DNA from 2 places in the Vibrio chaetopteri genome. Region 1 is predicted to be linked to the other one. Evidence: predicted binding sites of a transcription regulator. Region 1 holds the regulator's gene; the other holds the start of a gene.

Region 1 (6,189 bases):
CAAGGCTTCCACGGCCGTACTTTCTTTACCGTGACAGTGGGTGGTCAAGCGGCCTACTCCGATGGTTTTGGTCCTAAGCCAGGTGACGTGACACACATTCCTTATAACGATATCGCGGCGCTCGAAGCGCAAATGTCTGAGAAAACCTGTGCGGTGATGATGGAGCCACTACAAGGTGAGGGCGGTATCGTTTCTCCGCAACCTGAATTCGTTCAAGCCGTTCGTGAGCTTTGTGATAAGTACAATGCGCTACTTATCTTTGATGAAGTACAAACAGGTAACGGCCGTACCGGTAACTTTTACGCTTACCAAGGTCTTGGTATCACGCCTGATATTCTGAGCACGGCTAAATCTCTGGGCGGCGGCTTCCCTATCGGAGCCATGCTAACCACAGAAAAACTGGCCGCTCACATGAAGGTGGGAACCCATGGTTCAACCTATGGCGGTAACCCGCTCGCGTGTGCGGTAGCAGAGGCGGTTGTTGATGTAGTTTCTCGCAAGGACGTACTAGAAGGCGTTGCTGAGCGTGAGGCTTGGTTCCGTGAAGGTCTTGAGAAAATCAACGCGAAATATGACCTATTTAGTGAAATTCGTGGCAAAGGCTTGCTACTTGGCGCTGCGCTTAACGAAGAGTGGCAAGGCCGAGCTCGTGACGTATTAGTTGCTGCAGGCCAACAAGGTTTGATGGTGCTGGTTGCCGGTGCCAACGTGGTGCGCTTCACACCATCACTGGTTATCACTCAACAAGAAGTTGAAGAAGGATTAGCTAAACTAGACAAAGCCATTGGTACGCTAGTTTAAGCAGACAGCCGATAAGTCGGCTTTTAGATACTCTCTCGGATTTGGATGTTCCGAGAGAGTTCGCGTCAGGAGGGATTATTGATGCTTGTTGTTCGTCCTATCACTATGTCTGACTACGATGCGCTGCATACTTGCGCGGTAGAATCAGGCCACGGTTTCACTTCTCTTCCCGTTAATGAAGAGCTTCTGACAAACCGAATTACCCACTCTGAATACAGCTTTGCTAAACATGATGTCACGGCGCCTACCGACGAAGGTTATTTGATGGTTGGCTTTGACACCGAAACCGGCGAAGTCGCAGGGACAACGGGTATTGAAGGTGCGATTGGTTGGGATGTTCCTTTCTACTCTTATCACATAAGTACCGTGGTGCACTCATCGCCAAAGCTGAACGTCAACAACGTGGTGAAGCTTTTGACCTTTGGCAACAATTACACTGGCTGTAGTGAAATCTGTACCTTGTTCTTGCGTCCGGAGTTTCGAGGTGGTCTAAATGGACGCCTAATGTCGAAATGTCGCTTCTTGATGATGGCAGAGCACCCAGAGCGCTTTTCTAAAACCATCTTTGCAGAAATGCGCGGCGTGTCGGATGCAGAAGGTAACTCACCGTTTTGGCAGTGGTTACAAGAGCACTTCTTCTCGATCGATTTCACGATGGCAGATTATCTAACAGGTATAGGTAAAAAAGGCTTTATTGCCGACCTAATGCCAAAGCTACCTATTTACATCAATCTGCTGAGTAAAGAAGCGCAAGCGGTTATCGGTCAAGTGCATGAAAATACGCGTCCTGCATTAAAACTACTTGAGAAAGAAGGTTTTACTTGTCGGAACTATGTCGACATCTTCGATGCAGGTCCAACGGTTGAATGCGATCTTCGTAATATCCAAGCGGTACGAGATTCATTTCGCGCTAAGGTGTCGGTCTCTGAGCACACCAGTTCACAGGACTACCTGATTGCTAATACTTCTTTTGAGCACTTCCGTGCGACGGCGGCTAAAGCGGCGTTTGACGCCGAGTCTGGCACCGTATTGTTGTCTCCTGAGGCGGCGGATGCACTGAATGTTGCTGATGGCGACATGGTTCGTATGCTGGCTCAATAAGCGACGTTACTCGCCTCCACAAGCAATAAGATGGCCGCTCACAGCGGCCACATTTAAAAGACCAAAGGAACTTCACTATGTCTCAACAAACTCAATGGATCTCGGGCAACTGGGTAGCGGGTCTCGGTGACGCGTTTCAGTCACTGTCACCATACGACAATAATATTATCTGGGAAGGTCAATCCGCGACGCCAGAGCAAGTAGATCAGGCAGTATCTTCCGCTCGCAAGGCGTTTGTTGAGTGGAAAAAAAGACCGTTTGCGGAACGTGAGGCTATTGTGCTGGCGTTTGCCGACAAGGTTAAAGAACGTAGTGAAGAGATTGCTATTGCGATTGCCAAAGAAACGGGCAAGCCGTTATGGGAAACCCGCACTGAAGCCGGCGCGATGGCCGGTAAAATTGCCATTTCGATACGTGCTTACCATCAACGCACTGGTGAGAACCAACGCGAAGCAGCTGGAAACCAAATCGTCCTCCGTCACAGGCCACTTGGTGTTATGGCAGTGTTTGGTCCTTATAACTTTCCGGGACACTTGCCAAATGGCCATATCGTGCCAGCGCTGTTGGCAGGGAACACAGTGGTCTTTAAACCCTCAGAGCAAACTCCACTAGTCGGCGAACTTGCAATGAAAATCTGGGAGGAAGTGGGACTGCCTGCCGGTGTTATTAACCTTGTTCAAGGTGGTAAAGAGACGGGTATCGCTCTTGCTGATTCGAAAGGCATTGATGGCGTGCTGTTTACTGGTAGCGCCAACACAGGGCATATCCTGCATCGTCAATTTGCTGGTCAGCCTGGCAAGATGCTGGCGCTCGAGATGGGCGGTAACAATCCGCTTGTCGTCAGTGAAGCGTTTGGTGATGTTGATGCGGCGGTGTACACCATTTTGCAATCGGCCTACATCAGTGCTGGACAGCGTTGTACCTGCGCACGACGCCTTTATGTGCCATTTGGTGAAAAAGGTGATCAACTAGTAGAAAGCCTAGTGTCTGCTATTAATAAGATCCGTATCGATGAGCCGTTTGCACAGCCTGCGCCATTTATGGGCCCGCAGATCTCAGAGCAGGCCGCTGACCATATTATTGCAGCGCAAGCTGAGTTGGTGAAGCTAGGCGGTAAGAGCCTAGTAGAAGCAAAACGCTTGAAAGCCGCCTTCGTGACGCCAGCACTGTTAGATGCCACTGATATCGATGAGCTTCCTGATGAAGAGTACTTTGGGCCGCTGCTACAACTGGTGCGCTACGAAACTCTTGAACAAGCGGTAGAGCTGTCCAACGATACCCGATTTGGTTTGTCGGCAGGGCTTATCTCAGAGCGTGATGAGGAGTGGCAATATTTCACAGACCACATTCGAGCAGGCATTGTAAACCGCAACCGTCAGCTTACAGGAGCCAGTGGTGATGCGCCGTTTGGCGGTCCGGGCGCGTCTGGCAACCTTCGTCCAAGTGCGTTTTATGCAGCAGATTACTGCGCTTACCCTATGGCATCAATGGAGGGCGATAACACCGTTCTTCCTGCGACTTTAAGCCCTGGCATCGAACTATAAGGAGCGTGCTATGACTGTTGACGCGCTATTTGGCCACTTGTGGCAAGACTATATCACTCGCCTGTGCCCATCGGCACATAAGGTGCACGACTTGCTTAGAGAAGATGAGTCGCTTATCAATGACCATATTGCGCTGCGAACCTTTAATGTCGCGCCACTGGGTATCGACACAATAGCTAAGCCGTTTCTAGATCTTGGTTACGAGGTCAGTGGCCATTACGACTTTGAAGCCAAAAAGCTGACTGCGATACACCTAGAACATAGCGATGCTTTGCTTCCTAAGGTGTTTATCAGCGAGTTGCGAGTAGAAGAGTGCTCTCAATCGCTTCAAGATATCGTGGCTAAGTTAGTGGCACAGGTGGACAGCGCCAAGCTTTCCTCTGCTGAGTTCTTATATGGTGGCCGTTTGTGGGACTTAAGCTATCAAGACTTACAAATGTTGGCACAAGAAAGTGAGTATGCCTCATGGCTTGCTGCTCACGGTTATGGCGCCAATCACTTCACGGTGAGCGTGAATCAGCTTGACTGCTTTGCCGAAGTAGTTGAGGTCAATCAGCACCTTCGTGATGCTGGGTTTGCGATTAATGAATCGGGCGGGGAAGTGAAAGGCTCACCAGAGGTGCTGCTAGAGCAATCCTCGACCATGGCAGACAAAGTGTCCGTGGCATTTACTGATGGTGATCAGTTGATTCCAGGTGGCTTCTATGAGTTTGCTAAACGTTACCAGCTAGCCGATGGCAGTTACTACCAAGGCTTTGTCGCGGCATCTGCGGACAAAATCTTTGAGAGTACGCATCAGTAACGATAAACCCTACAGCGCCGTCATTGCACTGGCCAGGCCTCTACGCAGAGATGACGGAGGAACAACAGCTCACGTCATTCCTGCGTAGGCAGGAATCTACTTGAGCTTGGGACGCGCTAAAAGAAGACCCCCTGCCTGCGTAGGGGTGACGACTATTTGGGGTTAGGGTGATATCTCAAGGCTCGTCATTCCTGCGCAGGGGTGACGATAAATTTGAAACAAAAAAAGCCACCCGAGGGTGGCTTTTTAAATCTTGTTACGTGCTCTTAGCGAGTACCGTAAACCACGATTGTCTTACCGTGGGCAGAAATTAGGTTCTGCTCTTCTAGCATCTTAAGAATACGACCTACTGTTTCGCGAGAACAACCAACGATTTGGCCAATCTCTTGACGAGTGATCTTGATTTGCATGCCGTCTGGATGAGTCATTGCATCAGGTTGTTTCGCTAGGTTAAGTAGCGTCTGTGCAATACGACCCGTTACGTCTAGGAATGCTAGGTCACCTACTTTTTGGCTAGTCACTTGTAGACGACTTGCCATCTGAGCAGATAAGCGCATTAGAATGTCTGGGTTAACTTGGATAAGCTGACGGAACTTCTTGAATGAGATTTCCGCAACTTCACAAGGTGATTTTGCTCGTACCCATGCCGTACGTTCTTGGTCCTCTTCGAACAAGCCAAGTTCACCGATGAAGTCACCTTGGTTTAGGTAAGACAAGATCATCTCTTTGCCTTCTTCATCTTTAATCAGTACCGCTACAGAGCCTTTGACGATGTAGTAAAGCGTTTCTGCTTTCTCGCCCGCATGAATAAGCGTGCTCTTTGATGGGTACTTGTGAATGTGGCAGTGTGAAAGGAACCACTCTAACGTTGGGTCGGTTTGAGGTTTACCTAGAACCATATATCTTACTTCCTCTGCAGGGTATGCTTGCTGCTTTCCATATTTGTTAGCAAGCCCGTTGGTTAAGACCTACTAGCATAAAAGCACTTTGAAGATGGCGCAAGCGATCTTCTATTTCCTAGAAATAGTATCCTTTTTTGCGCCGCTTTTCTTGATTTTAATCGTGTCAAAAGCGTATTTATCTATACAAAACTGTGCACATGATCACGATACAAAAAACAGGCTGATTTGGCTCACATTTCCTAACCTATTTTTCCCGTTTCTATAAGTTGCTGAAGTATTGGTCTGACGATTAGCTCCATCGCAAAACTCATCTTACCGCCCGGCACTACGATGGTGTTGTGACGTGACATGAACGAACCATCAATCATCGCTAGTAAGTACGGGAAGTCGACATTCTTGATACCACGTAAGCGAATCACCACAAAACTCTCATCCAAACTCGGAATGCCTTTCGCATTGAGCGGGTTTGAAGTGTCCACGGTTGGGACGCGCTGGAAGTTAATGTGTGTGCGTGAAAATTGCGGTGTAATGTAGCTTAAGTAGTCGTCCATCGAGCGAACAATTGAGTCAGTAACCGCTTCTCGAGAGTGACCACGATCGCGGGTGTCTCGTACGAATTTTTGGATCCACTCGAGGTTAACGATAGGCACCATGCCGATAAGCAGGTCAACGTGCTGCGCAGCATTGACATCGCCATCTACAACGCCGCCGTGTAGGCCTTCATAAAACAGCACATCGCTATTCTCTGGCAGGTCTTGCCATGGAGTGAAGGTGCCTGGCATTTGATTATAAGGCACGGCCTCATCGAAGGTGTGTAGGTAGCGGCGGAACTGGCCAGTACCATTTTGCCCATAGTTGCGAAAAAACTCTTCAAGCGCAGGGAAGTCGTTCGCTTGGGGGCCAAAGTAGCTGATGTGTTTACCTTGATCTTTGGCTTTGCGGATCTCGATGTCCATCTCTGGGCGAGTAAAACGGTGAAAGCTATCACCTTCAATAAATGCAGGCTTGACGCTCATCATGTTGAACATCTTGCGAAATG
Region 2 (6,189 bases), 850 kb from region 1:
TCAACGTAAACTCTGCGGATGAGCTGTATGTAGGTATCGGCAGTGGCGATCTGCGTATCAACCAGATCATCAACCACATCAACGCCTTGGTAAACAAGCCAACCGCGGAAGAAGAAGATCAGCAAGCGCTTGAGAAGCTGCAAGAGTCAGAAAACAAAGCGCCAGCGCAAAGTCGCCCGCATAAAGATGCGGTAGTGGTGGAGGGGGTTGATAACCTTATGACTCACTTAGCGCGCTGCTGTCAGCCAATTCCAGGTGATCAGATAAAAGGCTACATTACCCAAGGACGCGGCATCTCAGTGCACCGCGCCGACTGTGAGCAGTTAGAAGAGCTCAGCCACCACGCGCCAGAGCGTATTATCGATACGGTTTGGGGTAACGGGTTTGTTGGTTCATACATTTTGACAATTCGTGTTGAGGCGATGGAGCGTGGTGGTCTACTTAAAGACATCACCGCTTTGTTGACCAACGAAAAGATCAAGGTGACCAGCATGAAGAGCCGCAGTGATTACAAGCGTCAGCTATCTATCATGGACTTTGATCTGGAAGTGAACAATATTGAGGTGTTGTCGCGCGTGACTAAGCGTATTGAGCAGATTAAAGATGTGATGAATGTGAAGCGGTTGGGGTAGTTTAGCGTACTATTTTAAGCTTGGCGATTTTACCCCCTCTAGCTCCCCCTTATTAAGGGGGAGAACCTATACTAGCTCCTAGCGTCGCATCGTATTTTGTAAGGCGATGCGCAGCGAGCCAGTATGCTCCTCCCCTTAATAAGGGGAGGCTGGGAGGGGTAAAAAACCACGCGCTCCCAACCAAAAAAACACAACCAAGGGCGAGTGCTACCACACTCGCCCTTGTCGTAACCAGGAACTTAACATGACCCAACCTATAGACCAACTCCTCACCATCATGGCGCAGCTCCGCGATGAAGAAAAAGGCTGCCCATGGGACAGAAAACAAACCTTCGAAACCATTGTTCCTCACACCATCGAAGAAACCTTTGAGGTTGTCGATGCGATTCACAACAAAGATTGGCCGAACCTAAAAGAAGAGTTGGGCGACTTACTTTTCCAAGTCATCTTCTACAGTCAGATGGCCAAAGAGCAGGGCTTGTTTGATTTTAATGAGGTAGTAGAAGGGCTTAACGAGAAGCTCACACGCCGCCACCCGCACGTTTTTTCTGACGTTGAGTTTGAAGATGAAGCGGCGATCAATGCCAACTGGGAGGTTGAGAAACAGAAGGAAAAAGCGCAACTAGGCAAAACCGCGCAAAGTATTCTAGACTCAATACCACAGTCGCTTCCTGCGCTTTCTAAAGCCAACAAAATACAGAAACGTTGCGCAAAATTTGGCTTCGATTGGGATGCACTTGGGCCGGTGGTCGAGAAGGTTCAAGAGGAGATTGAAGAAGTCGTTGAAGAAGCGATTCAAGTCGATGTAAACGAAGATAAACTGGAAGAAGAAGTGGGCGATCTTTTGTTTGCAGTAGTGAATCTTGCGCGCCATTTGAAGAAAGATCCTGAAGTGGCGCTAAGAAAAGCCAACGACAAATTTTCTCGCCGATTTAAGGGTGTAGAAACGCGTGCTGCGGGTGAAGGTAAGTTACTGACAGACTTTAGTCTTCAAGAGCTGGATGCGTTTTGGAATGATGTAAAAAAACAAGAAAACTGCTCGGATTTGTGAACGGCTTCTCACTGGTGTACGTTTCTACTATTGATTTGAAGCAAAAAATAAAAATTTTGAATGTGATAAGTTTCACGTTGTGGCGGTAATGGGCTTCTGGTATATTTGCATCCCGTCCAGAAGAAATCCATTTTCCCTCATTCAACCAACTTCAGGTTAAACATGACGACAAATTATATTTTTGTTACTGGCGGGGTAGTATCCTCTCTAGGTAAAGGTATTGCAGCAGCATCTCTTGCAGCAATTTTAGAAGCACGTGGTCTTAAAGTGACCATGATGAAGCTTGACCCTTACATCAACGTTGATCCGGGCACAATGAGCCCAACTCAGCACGGTGAAGTGTTTGTCACGGAAGATGGCGCTGAAACTGACCTGGACCTTGGTCACTACGAGCGTTTCATCCGTACCAAGATGACAAAACGCAACAACTTTACTGCTGGTCGTGTTTACGCTGACGTTCTACGTAAAGAGCGTCGTGGTGACTACCTAGGTGCGACTATTCAGGTTATCCCACACATCACAAACGCTATTAAAGATCGTGTCATTGCTGGCTCTGAAGGCCACGACGTTGCGATCGTTGAAGTTGGTGGCACAGTTGGTGATATCGAATCTCTACCATTTATGGAAGCAATCCGTCAGCTAGCGGTTGAGCTTGGTCGTGAGCGTGCAATGTTCATGCACCTGACTCTAGTTCCTTACCTAGCGGCTGCAGGCGAAGTGAAAACTAAGCCAACGCAACACTCGGTGAAAGAGCTTCTATCTATCGGTATCCAACCAGATATTCTTGTTTGTCGTAGTGATCGTGCGATCCCTGCAAACGAGCGTAAGAAGATTGCTCTGTTCTGTAACGTACAAGAGAAAGCGGTAATCTCAATGAAGGACGTAGATTCTATCTACAAGATCCCTCAGTTGATTAAAGCACAAGGTCTTGACGATCTTGTTTGTACTCGCTTTGGTATCACCGCTCCAGAAGCAGACCTATCTGAGTGGGAACAGGTTATCTACGAAGAAGCGAACCCAACAGCAGACGTTGTTATTGGTATGGTTGGTAAGTACATTGAGCTTCCAGATGCGTACAAATCGGTAAACGAAGCGCTTAAGCACGCGGGTCTTAAGAACCGTCTGAACGTGAAGATCAAGTACGTTGACTCACAAGATGTTGAGAGCAAAGGCGAAGAAGCACTAGCAGGTCTAGACGCTATTCTTGTTCCAGGTGGCTTCGGTGACCGCGGTATTGAAGGTAAGATCCTTGCTGCGAAATACGCTCGTGAGAACAAAGTACCTTATCTAGGTATCTGTCTAGGGATGCAAGTTGCGCTTATTGAATACGCTCGTAACGTAGCGGGTATGGAAGGCGCACATTCAACAGAATTTAACAAAGAGACGAAATACCCTGTGGTAGGCTTGATCACAGAGTGGGTTGATGGTGAAGGTAAAGTTGAAGAACGTACTGAAACCTCTGATCTTGGCGGTACAATGCGTCTAGGTTCCCAGCTATGTCACCTTGAAAAAGGAACGAAAGCGTACGAACTATACGGCAATGCGAAGATCCACGAGCGTCACCGTCACCGCTATGAAGTCAACAATGTACTTCGTCCTCAGATTGAAAAAGCAGGTCTAAAAGTTTCTGGTCTATCAGCAGACAAGAAACTGGTTGAAGTGATCGAGAACCCAGCACACCCATGGTTTGTTGCTGCGCAGTTCCACCCAGAATTCACTTCAACACCACGCGATGGTCACCCACTATTCTCTGGCTTTGTTAAGGCAGCAGGTGAATACCAGCGCGGTACTGAAGAAAAGTAAAAAGGATACGGGCGGCAGCGAAGGTTGTGCGGCTGCCCTAAATTTGACATTTATATTTAATGAGAGGAAACATTAATGTCTAAGATCGTTAAAGTTCTAGGTCGTGAAATCATCGACTCACGTGGTAACCCAACTGTTGAAGCTGAAGTTCACCTAGAAGGCGGTTTCGTAGGTATGGCTGCGGCTCCATCTGGCGCATCTACTGGTTCTCGCGAAGCTCTTGAGCTACGTGACGGCGACAAAGCACGTTTCCTAGGTAAAGGTGTTCTTAAAGCTGTTGAAGCTGTGAACGGTGCAATCGCTGAAGCTCTAGTTGGTAAAGACGCTAAAGCTCAAGCTGACGTTGACCAAGTAATGATCGACCTAGACGGTACTGAAAACAAGTCTAAGTTCGGCGCGAACGCTATCCTAGCTGTTTCTCTAGCAAACGCTAAAGCGGCTGCAGCGGCTAAAGGCATGCCTTTGTTCGAGCACATCGCTGAACTAAACGGTACTGCTGGTCAGTTCTCTATGCCTCTACCAATGATGAACATCATCAACGGTGGTGAGCACGCAGACAACAACGTTGACATCCAAGAGTTCATGATCCAACCAGTTGGTGCTAAGACTCTTAAAGAAGGTCTACGTGTAGGTGCTGAAGTATTCCACAACCTAGCTAAAGTTCTTAAGTCTAAAGGCTACAGCACTGCAGTTGGCGACGAAGGTGGTTTCGCTCCTAACCTTAAGTCTAACGCTGAAGCTCTAGAAGTTATCGCAGAAGCTGTTGCAGCTGCTGGTTACGAACTAGGTAAAGACGTGACTCTAGCTATGGACTGTGCAGCATCTGAGTTCTTCGACAAAGAAGCTGGCATCTACAACATGAAAGGCGAAGGTAAAACTTTCTCTTCTGAAGAGTTTAACCACTACCTAGCTGAGCTAGCGAACAACTTCCCAATCGTTTCTATCGAAGACGGTCTAGACGAGTCTGACTGGGATGGCTTCAAGCACCAAACTGAACTACTAGGTGACAAGCTTCAACTAGTAGGTGACGACCTATTCGTTACTAACACTAAGATCCTTGCTGAAGGTATCGAGAAAGGCGTAGCTAACTCTATCCTTATCAAGTTCAACCAAATCGGTTCTCTAACTGAGACTCTAGCTGCTATCAAGATGGCTAAAGACGCAGGTTACACAGCTGTAATCTCTCACCGTTCTGGCGAAACTGAAGATGCAACTATCGCTGACCTAGCGGTAGGTACAGCTGCAGGTCAAATCAAGACTGGTTCTATGAGCCGTTCTGACCGTGTTGCTAAGTACAACCAGCTAATTCGTATCGAAGAAGCTCTAGGTGAAAAAGCACCTTACAACGGTCTTAAAGAAGTTAAAGGTCAAGCTTAATCGCTGATTTTTAAGACTATTTAATGAAGCCGCTCTGAAAAGAGCGGCTTTTTTTGTACCTGATTTTTGTGAGTAGGTTAACTAAAATGGGTAACGGTGGAGTAACAGTATCCAGTATGTTACTTATGAATTAGCTCAGATGCGCTAAAGTGATAACAGTTCAATAAAACGTATCCCTACTTACTAGAGGAAAAGATCATGGCTAAAGTGACCAGCCCTACTACTACGTTTAACAACGAGTATTTCTCATTCATCGTTTCTGAATCTTGGAAGCACATCGGTGCTGACCAAACTCACGCAGATATCCTAGCGCACAACCTACTAGTAGGTGGCCTGCAAGGTAAACTACACCAAGGTCTTGGTGTAATCGAAGCGGTTACGATCCCTTACGAAGCTGGTATCCTAGATCCATCTACTACGCCGGAAATCGAGTCTGAAGGCGATACTTGGGCAGTTTACAACGGTAAGAAGTCTTCTGGTCACTATGTTTGTACTCTAATGGCACAAACAGCTATCGAGAAAGCTCGCAAGCACGGTATCTCTATCGTATTTGGTTACGACCACTGTGACGGCGGTAACTTCTCTAACTACACACAGATGGCAATGAAAGAAGGCATGTTCGCAATGTCTTCAAACAACTCTGTACCTCTAAACGCACCATTCGGCGGTATGGATCCAGCAATGTCTTGCCCTCCGTTCGATGCTGCACTAGTAGGCGGTGAAGAGCTACCTCTAGTAACGTCTATCATGATCGGTGAAGGTTACGACTCTCACATCTGTGATGCTATCGTAAATGACCGCGACCTACACGTTGCAGCTCTAGTTGACCAAGATACTGGTGAGCTAACGGCTGACGCGCGTAAATGGGGTTCTCTAATTGAAGGTTACGGCCGTGTTGCTGACTGTAAAGCACCATGGACGTTCCTAACGCCACGTCTTTACTCGCTAAACATCTGGAACGAAGTAATGACAGCAATCATCAACCCGAAAGGTAAGATTGCTCCTGAGCTTCCAGCAGTACCAAGTGATTTCTTCACTATGGAAGATGCGCCATGTCCAGTAGGTGGTTCTTACATCCTAGTTATCGACCCAAGCCACTTCGGCCCAATCGAAGAAGTGAAGCGTAAGAGCGACATGTTCGTTAAAGCAATCAAAGAAAACCGTCCACGCGCTGGCTTTGACAATGTTTACATCCCAGACGAGTGGGGCCTAAAAGCACTAGCAAACGCAACTGATGAGCACCAAGTAATGGACGCTCACTGGGACGGTTTCAAGTCTTTCCTAGAGCGTTCTGGCACTTCAATCGAAGAGCTAAACGCGAAGTGG

Evidence for each region. The regulator CRP, encoded in region 1, controls carbon source genes, mostly activating them, when cyclic AMP is high. The targets are predictions, from matches to a motif close to TGTGANNNNNNTCACA.
Region 2: PG915_RS14355 (CTP synthase) is a predicted target of CRP. The motif match lies at 1,745-1,760, and genes of this name have one in related genera.

The regions. Positions count from the first base shown of each region.
Region 1 is NZ_CP115920.1:528,773-534,961, forward strand. Features, by position in the region: gene PG915_RS02385 (aspartate aminotransferase family protein) at 1-801, shown strand, start outside; gene astA (arginine N-succinyltransferase) at 883-1,902, shown strand; gene astD (succinylglutamate-semialdehyde dehydrogenase) at 1,980-3,446, shown strand; gene PG915_RS02400 (DUF1338 domain-containing protein) at 3,457-4,248, shown strand; gene crp (cAMP-activated global transcriptional regulator CRP) at 4,515-5,147, opposite strand; gene PG915_RS02410 (phosphoribulokinase) at 5,390-6,189, opposite strand, start outside.
Region 2 is NZ_CP115920.1:3,172,097-3,178,285, reverse strand. Features, by position in the region: gene relA (GTP diphosphokinase) at 1-632, shown strand, start outside; gene mazG (nucleoside triphosphate pyrophosphohydrolase) at 877-1,683, shown strand; gene PG915_RS14355 (CTP synthase) at 1,846-3,486, shown strand; gene eno (phosphopyruvate hydratase) at 3,562-4,863, shown strand; gene PG915_RS14345 (Ldh family oxidoreductase) at 5,062-6,189, shown strand, end outside.